2 regions of the Pseudovibrio sp. SCP20 genome follow, and region 2 is predicted to be linked to the other one. Evidence: predicted binding sites of a transcription regulator. Region 2 holds the regulator's gene; the other holds the start of a gene.
The links. The regulator LexA, encoded in region 2, represses DNA repair genes until DNA is damaged. The targets are predictions, from matches to a motif close to TGTTCNNNNTGTGTTCNG.
Positions count from the first base shown of each region.

Region 1: the regulator LexA is predicted to act here: its motif matches at 1,946-1,963, upstream of recA (recombinase RecA).

Region 1 covers NZ_JBYMDH010000003.1:159,202-163,629, reverse strand. The annotation lists gene AC3CB2_RS13430 (pseudouridine-5'-phosphate glycosidase) at 1-756, opposite strand, end outside; gene AC3CB2_RS13425 (carbohydrate kinase family protein) at 789-1,712, opposite strand; gene recA (recombinase RecA) at 2,016-3,080, shown strand; gene alaS (alanine--tRNA ligase) at 3,271-4,428, shown strand, end outside.
Region 2 covers NZ_JBYMDH010000001.1:1,520,722-1,525,149, forward strand. The annotation lists gene moaC (cyclic pyranopterin monophosphate synthase MoaC) at 4-507, shown strand; gene AC3CB2_RS06655 (molybdopterin molybdotransferase MoeA) at 504-1,718, shown strand; gene lexA (transcriptional repressor LexA) at 1,982-2,704, shown strand; gene AC3CB2_RS06665 (ComEC/Rec2 family competence protein) at 2,600-4,428, opposite strand, start outside.

The sequences.
Region 1 (4,428 bases), on a different contig from region 2:
GTTGATAGACGCATCGATGAACACCTGCATTTCGTCAGATGGGATTTCATCTTCAGCTGGAACAGGGTTGGTTACGAGCATGCCGCCGTGATCGCCAAACGTTTCGCGGAATTTGATCAGTTTGGAGATGTCGTTTGCATCATCCAGGCGGTAAGGCGCTTTGATCTTGGAATCGCGGGACCAGAATGCTGGTACGTTTTCACAGCCAAAGCCGATGACTGGCACACCGCGGGTTTCCAGAACTTCCAGAGTTTTTGGGATGTCGAGCAGCGCTTTTGCGCCAGCGGAGACAACACAAACAGCGGTGCGGGACAGTTCGTCCAGATCTGCGGAGATGTCGAAGGTGGTTTCAGCACCTTTGTGTACGCCGCCGATGCCGCCAGTTGCGAAAACACGGATGCCAGCAGCGTGTGCTGCCATCATGGTAGCTGCTACTGTGGTGGAGCCGTTCTTGCCCAGAGCCATTGCGAAGGACAGGTCCGCGCGGGAGCATTTCATCACGTCTTTGGCGTTAGCCAGCTCGTCCAGAGTTTCGTCTTCCAGGCCGACGTGGAGTTCACCGTTGAGCACTGCGATGGTTGCAGGAACTGCACCGCCGTCGCGGATGATCTGCTCAACTTCGCGTGCTGTTTCAACGTTTTGTGGGTACGGCATGCCATGGGTAATGATTGTGGACTCCAGCGCAACGATTGGAGCGCCGCTGCTGAGAGCTTCTGCAACTTCTTTTGAATGATGGATTTTAATTGAACTTCCCATGGTTTTCCCAGTCTTTCGTATGTTGTTGGTGCTTAGGCATGTTCTAATAAACGAGCTTTAAGCGATTGGGGTGAAAGCGTTTCCGGCGCGGCGCCGGTCGCTTCCACTGTAATGGATGCAGAAGCAAGCCCGCTCTTTACTGCTGAAAATGGGTCTTCATTGAGGCAGCTTGCATAAAGAAAGCCAGCAATGAAGGCATCACCGGCGCCGGTGACATCCACGGGAACAACAGAAAATGGAGTGTGCGAACTTGTGCCGCCTGCACAGTGAAGAGCCAGTGGCTTGTTGGCGTTGCTGACCAGAACGGTGGGAATACCTTTTTCAGCCAGCTGTTGCGCCAGCTCTTCTGCGGAAAATTCCCCCGGCTCGCAATCCAGCAGGGCCGTGGCTTCATCTGTGTTGGTGAAAAGAATGTCAATTTGGGAGAGAAGGGGACGAAGTTTAGGTGCCTTAGCTATTGAGACCGTATCAGCGGCCAGAAGGCGATCCCCTTTGGAATTGGCGAGCGTGAGAAGCGTTTCTTCTTCCAGATTGGTTTCACAGAGCCATATATCGCAGTTCAGCAGTGCTTGCGGAATTGGATTTGCTTCTGAAAAACTCACTCTGGAGGTAATCTCGCTGTCCGAAATGGCTGAGAACAGTGTGCCATCCGGGTTGTGAAGAGCCAGATATGATCCGGTTCTTCCGTCAGCTACTGTCTTGATGCTGGATGTATTAATTCCACATTCTGACAGGCTTTTTGCGAGGAACGCTCCGTCGGCGTCGTCACCCAGACATCCATGCATTGTCGGCTGCATGCCCAACCGCGCCATGGCGCGTGCAATGTTGGCTCCAACACCTCCTGCGCGGGACATAATTTTCCCTGGTGTTGAGGTGTCCGGTTTGAACGGTCGATCTGCATGGGCAATCCTGTCCAGATGGATTGCTCCGATTACTCCGACCTGTTTAGACGACATAACCAATTCTTCCTCCCGACATCGAAAGACCGTTGATATGCAAGTTGGTTGGCCAAAGCAAGCTACGAGCAAATACAGACTGTGGGTGATGTATCAAAAGTGCATTTTTGAGGTTTGATTCCAGATGCGTGCCTCCAAACAGGTGTCAGGAAAAGTTATCTACATGTTGAACAATAGGAGAACGTATTGAAATTAATCCATTTTTATTAGTTAGTTATCAGGTATTGCGAAGTTGGAACAAAGTGAGTACAAATAACTGACTTTGAAACTGCACGTCCATCGTGAAATAAGGGATGAGAACGTATGGCACAAACTTCACTTCGCCTTGTTGAGGGCAATCAGATGGACAAAAATAAAGCACTGGATGCAGCGCTTTCCCAAATTGAACGAGCCTTTGGTAAAGGCTCCATTATGCGCATGGGCCAGGGACAGGCCGTAGAAATCCAGAGCGTTTCGACTGGTTCTCTCAGTCTGGATATCGCGCTGGGCATCGGCGGTTTGCCTAAGGGACGTATCATTGAGGTCTACGGACCTGAAAGTTCCGGTAAGACCACGCTGGCGCTTCACACTGTGGCGTCTGCGCAGCGCGACGGCGGCATCTGCGCATTTGTTGACGCTGAGCACGCACTGGACCCGGTGTATGCACGCAAGCTTGGTGTGAACATTGATGACCTGCTTATTTCTCAGCCGGACGCTGGTGAGCAGGCGCTTGAGATCGCAGACACTCTGGTTCGTTCCGGCGCGATTGACGTGCTGGTGATCGACTCCGTTGCAGCTCTGACACCAAAAGCTGAACTTGAAGGCGAAATGGGCGATTCGCTTCCGGGCCTGCAGGCTCGTTTGATGAGCCAGGCACTGCGCAAACTGACCGCATCCATTTCCAAATCCAACACCATGGTGATCTTCATCAACCAGATCCGTATGAAGATCGGTGTGATGTTCGGTTCTCCTGAGACGACAACCGGTGGTAACGCGCTGAAGTTCTACGCTTCTGTACGTCTGGACATCCGTCGTATCGGTGCGATCAAGGATCGTGACGAAATCGTTGGTAACCAGACCCGCGTGAAGGTGGTGAAGAACAAGCTGGCGCCTCCATTCAAGCAGGTTGAGTTTGACATCATCTATGGTGAAGGCATCTCCAAGATGGGTGAATTGCTGGATCTCGGTGTGAAAGGCGGGATTGTTGAGAAGTCCGGCGCCTGGTTCTCCTACAACAGTCAGAGGCTGGGGCAGGGGCGTGAGAACTCGAAAACCTTCCTGCGAGAGAATCCTGAACTGGCGGAAGAGATCGAACTTGCGATCCGGCAGAATGCGGGTTTGATTGCTGAAGCGATTGATGATCCGGAAAAAACTGCGGAAAACCAATAGAGTTTAGAGGGGCTGGATTTATCCAGCCTCTTTTTTTGTAGGGTTTTATGGACAGATTTGCCGCAGATGGCTAAAACGCGGCAGATACTAATTTTTTGTTGCATCTTTCCGGATGCGCATACCCTGCAATTTGGCGGCTGTGATTGTTGAAGTAGCTGCCCACTAGAAAACGAGACGGACATCAAGACCTATGAGTGGCGTCAACGAAATTCGGTCGGCTTTTCTCGACTACTTTGCAAAAAACGGACACGAGGTTGTTCCTTCCAGTCCATTGGTGCCACGCAATGATCCGACATTGATGTTTACAAATGCGGGTATGGTGCCATTCAAAAACGTATTCACCGGCTTGGAAAAGCGGGATTACGTGCGTGCAACATCTTCGCAAAAATGTGTTCGTGCGGGCGGCAAGCACAACGATCTGGACAACGTTGGCTACACTGCGCGTCACCACACGTTCTTTGAAATGCTCGGCAACTTTTCCTTTGGTGACTACTTTAAGGAAAACGCGATTGAGCTGGCCTGGAACCTGATCACCAAAGAATACGGCCTGCCTGCTGATAAGCTGCTTGTGACTGTTTATTCCGAGGATGATGAAGCCTTCAATATCTGGAAGAAGCTGACTGGCTTTGCTGATGAGAAGATCATCCGCATTCCGACCTCAGACAACTTCTGGGCGATGGGTGATACTGGTCCTTGTGGTCCTTGCTCTGAGATTTTCTACGATCACGGCGAGCAGATCTGGGGTGGCCCTCCTGGTTCTCCTGAGGAAGATGGTGATCGCTTCATCGAGATCTGGAACCTGGTGTTCATGCAGTATGAGCAGCTGGCTGATAAACGCATCGACCTGCCGCGTCCGTCCATCGACACCGGCATGGGTCTTGAGCGTTTTGCAGCGATCATGCAGGGCGTGCACAACAACTACGAGATCGACCTGTTCAAGGCTCTGATCGCGAGTTCTGAGCACCTCACCGGTGTTGAAGCTGCTGGCAAAGCACAGGCAAGCCACCGCGTGATTGCTGACCACCTGCGTTCCATGGCGTTCCTGATTGCTGATGGTGTTCTGCCATCCAATGAAGGCCGTGGTTATGTTCTGCGCCGCATCATGCGCCGCGCGATGCGTCACGCGAACCTGCTTGGTGCAAAAGAGCCGGTCATCTTCAAGATGCTTCCAACTCTGGTTCGTGAAATGGGCCAGGCCTTCCCTGAGCTGCCACGTGCGGAAAAGCTCATTGAAGAAACCATTCAGCTGGAAGAAAAGCGCTTCATCAAAACGCTTGAGCGTGGCCTTGGTCTTCTGGAAGACGCGACCAGTTCTCTGGGTTCCGGCGATCAGCTGGACGGTGAGACT
Region 2 (4,428 bases):
AAAATGTCAGAACTTTCTCCAAAACTCACTCACCTTGATGACAGTGGTGCGGCTCATATGGTCGACATCTCGGAGAAAGAGGTCACCTCACGCATCGCCCGCGCTGGCGGTCAGGTGAAGATGCAGCGTGAGACTCTGGACATGATCCTTTCCGGCAATGCCAAGAAAGGCGACGTACTGGCAACGGCGCGCATCGCCGGCATCATGGCTGCCAAGCGCACCCATGAGCTGATCCCGTTGTGTCATCCGCTGGCTCTTTCCAAGGTACAGGTGGACTTCACACCAAACCCGGAGCTGCCGGGCATTGAGATTGAAGTCTTCGCAAAGGTCTCTGGTCAGACTGGCATTGAGATGGAAGCGCTGACAGCTGCTTCTGTTGCGTGCCTGACGATCTACGATATGGCCAAAGCCGTTGATCGTTCCATGGAGATTGGTGAGATTCGCCTGCTGGAGAAAAAGGGTGGTAAGTCCGGTCACTATCTGGCTGAGGAGGATAACTCCAAATGAGCCTGATCAGCATCGAAGAAGCACTCGACCGCCTCCTCAAGGACGTAAACCCAACCGCAAGCGAAAGCTTACCGCTTCTGGAAGCAGGCGAACGCGTGTTGGCACAAGATGTTGCCGCAACCCGGACCCAACCTCCGTTCTCCGCCTCCGCAATGGATGGTTATGCTGTAAAAGCAGCTGACACAGAAGATCCTGAGCGCGCACTAAAGGTTATCGGTGAAGTCGCTGCCGGGCATAACTTCGACGGCACACTGCAAGACGGCGAAGCCCTGCGTATCTTCACAGGTGCACCGGTCCCAGCTGGTGCGGATGCGATCCTGATGCAGGAAAATGCCCGCCGCGACGGGGATAACCTGTTCTGCCAAGAGAGCGTAACTGTTGGCAAGTTCATCCGCCCTGCCGGACTGGACTTCCAAGAAGGCCAGATCCTCCTCAAAGCAGGCGCCCCACTCGGCTTCCGCGAGCTTTCCCTTGCAGGCGCGATGAACCACGCAAGTTTGCCGGTGCGCAAGAAGCCGGTTGTCGCCATCCTCGCAAACGGAGACGAGCTTGTTGAACCGGGTCAGACACCGGGCCCGAATCAAATCATCGCTTCCAACCAGGTCGGCATCGCAGAGTTTGTGAAAAACTGCGGCGGTATCCCAATGATGCTGGGCATCGCCCCGGACCAGCCTGAAGAAATCACAGCTCGCGTCAAGCAGGCAATTGAGGCCAAAGCCGATGTTCTGGTCACGCTCGGCGGCGCATCTGTTGGCGACCACGACCTCATTCAGGACGTGCTCGGAGCAGAAGGCATGGAGCTCGGCTTCTGGCGAATTGCCATGCGTCCGGGCAAACCACTCATGGCAGGCGCTCTTGGCCCGATGAAAGTCCTCGGCCTGCCGGGCAATCCGGTATCAAGTCTTGTCTGCGCCCTCCTCTTCCTTGGACCTCTCCTCGACAAAATGCTGGGCCGCACAGTAGCTTTGGCAAATCAAGGCGTTACCAAAGCCACGCTGACCGCTGACCTGCCTGCAAACGACCTGCGTCAGGACTACCTGCGCGCCAGCCTGAGCACCGACGCGCAAGGCAATCTGACAACCGAGCCGTTTGGTAAGCAGGATTCCTCAATGCTTGCACTGCTCACCAAAGCAGACGCTCTGATTGTTCGCCCGCCACACGCACCGGCTGCATCGGCAGGCGAAAAAGTTGAGCTTCTCAAGCTACGCTAAATCCGAAAGACGAGAGTGGACAACCCCTGTCCACTCACCCATCAAAATCCAATTCCCCCAGTTCTAGCAGGGCTTAAACGCAACAAACCCATTGCAGAACACAATGAGAACAGGTAGAGTACGTTCGTGTTTTGTCCTCCCAATCGCAGAAGTTGAAGTCTTTCAGCTTGTTGGGAATGCAAATCAACGAATGGTCATCTCCGGAACCGGAGAGTATGGCCGCTCACTTTCAATCTGCGCTTAGGAGCGAACGGGGATAAAAGATGCTTACACAGAAGCAACACGAGCTTTTGATGTTCATCCATCAACGCTTGAAGGAAGCAGGTGTTCCACCCTCCTTCGATGAGATGAAGGACGCGCTGGACCTCCGTTCCAAATCCGGCATTCACCGGCTGATCACAGCTCTGGAAGAGCGCGGCTTCATTCGCCGCCTGCCAAATAGAGCCCGAGCGCTGGAAATCCTCAAGCTGCCTGAATCCATTGCACCCGGCCTGAAGCCTGCGGCCAAGGAAAAGGGCTTTGCGCCTGAGGTCATTGAAGGCTCGCTGAGCAAGAAGGTCGCCACGCCGCCCCCACCACGCACACCGTCTCCTGACGAAGTGCCAACGCTGGAAATCCCGGTGATGGGCCGCATTGCAGCGGGTGTACCAATCGAAGCAATCCAGCATCAGAGCCATTCCATTGCAATGCCTGCAGACCTGATGGGCCGCGGTGAACACTACGCGCTGGAAGTCAAAGGTGACTCCATGATCGACGCAGGCATCTTCGACGGGGATACAGTGCTGATTAAACGCGGCGACACTGCGGATAACGGTGAAATCGTCGTGGCGCTGATCGATGATGAGGAAGCAACCCTGAAACGCCTGCGCAAAAAAGGTGCCTCAGTCGCGCTTGAAGCGGCCAACCCCGCCTACGAAACTCGCATCTTCGGCCCGGGGCGCGTCCGCATTCAGGGCAAGATGATTGCGCTCTTCCGCCGCTATTAAAGCGCTGGTTGCTATAGGCAATTTAGGATTCCAAGGTCTGCGCTGAGCATCATATGCCCAGCGCACTTTTTTTATTTTATGCCCGTTTTCCGCTTGGTCTGACAACCAGATGTAAACCGAGCCTCGTTCTCCAAAAGTCTTCTGATCCAAAACCAGCTCAGCATTGCAGCTGAAAGGGGCTTGAGCTTGGGTCACTATGATGGATGCCAGCTGACAATCAGCCTCCAGAACGCCCTCCACCTTCGACTGCGCCAGAATGACTGACGGCCTTTGCTCCCCTCCACCGCCCATCGCTCCGTGCGGGTATAACGCCAACACACAGCCCTCCTCATCACAGGAACGGTCTGCTGCCCGCGTTTTATGCTCTTTGAAGGAGTTCGCAGAGTATCCCCCTACCCGCAGCAGGCTATCAGCAGCGAACGACATACGTGAAGATGTGAGGCGGAAGGACCCGTCCTCACCATAAAACCCGATATGCTTACCTGCATCGGCAATCATCACATCAGGTGGCTGTTCCACCACAAAGCCTATGAGGCCCGCTGCAAATGCTGGTACGGAAAGCCATTTCAGACGCAGCGGCATGATGCAGAGTGTGATACTTGCAAGGATCACCAACAGGTAACCAGAGACACTGGCAACACCCAGATTGGTGAGCCCATCACTCAGCGCGCTCACCCAGTAGGCTGCCTTCAGCACCAGAGATAACCCCACCTCCATGCCCTGCAGAAAGAACGCATCAGCGCCAAGTGGGATCGTGAGCAGGGCAAGCAGGCCAAGGGGCATAACCACAAAGGTCACCAGCGGCATGGCCAGCACGTTACCAACCACCCCATAGGGTGCGATCTGCTCAAAGTGCATTGCAGCAATTGGAGCGGTTGCGGCGCCTGCGATCAGGGAGGTCATTGCACAGGCAAAAAGCCACTTTGCGGGCTTTCTGAGAGTGCGCAGAACACTAGATTTCCCTTTTAAAACATAGGTTTCCCGATCGTCCCGAAGCCAGTCTTTGCCAAAGGAGTAAGCTGTCAGCAATGCGAGGACGGCGATGAAGGACATTTGGAAGCCCGGGGATAAGATCTCCTCTGGACGCAGGCTTAAAAGGAGGAGGCAGGCGAGAGCAAGTCCGCGCAGGCTGAACGCACGGCGACCAAGCAGTCCAGCGCATAAGATCAGCACCGCCATCATGTAAGCCCGCTGTGTGGCGACAGAAGTCCCTGACAAACTGAGATAAACCGTTGCCGCAATCAACGCGGCGATACTAGCGTAAACGTGAATATGTCCCTTCAAAGCAAGGCTTTGACTAAGAGACAGAACCAGCCGCGCCGCGAGGAAAACCAGAGAGGTCACCAGCCCCATATGCATACCGGAAATAGCGAGGACATGTGCGAGGCCGGCGTTGCGCAGGGCGTCTTTATCAGCGGAAGCCAGATAGTCCCGTTTACCTACAAGGAGAGCAACAGCAAAAGCACTTTCTGGCGAATAATCCAACACCCGCCGGATGCGTCCAGCGATACTGCTTCGTATCGTATCCACATGCTGCAGAAATCCAGTGCCCCCATCACGGGTGAGCACAACAGGCCTGGAAAGCGCATAACCAACCGCGCCGATCCCGTCAAAAAACGCAGTTCGGGCAAAATCATAGCCGCCGGGTCGCACAGCCCCACCAGGCGGCAGAAGACGCGCCTTCAGCTGCATCTTATCCCCCATCACCGGAGCTTCTTTCATCC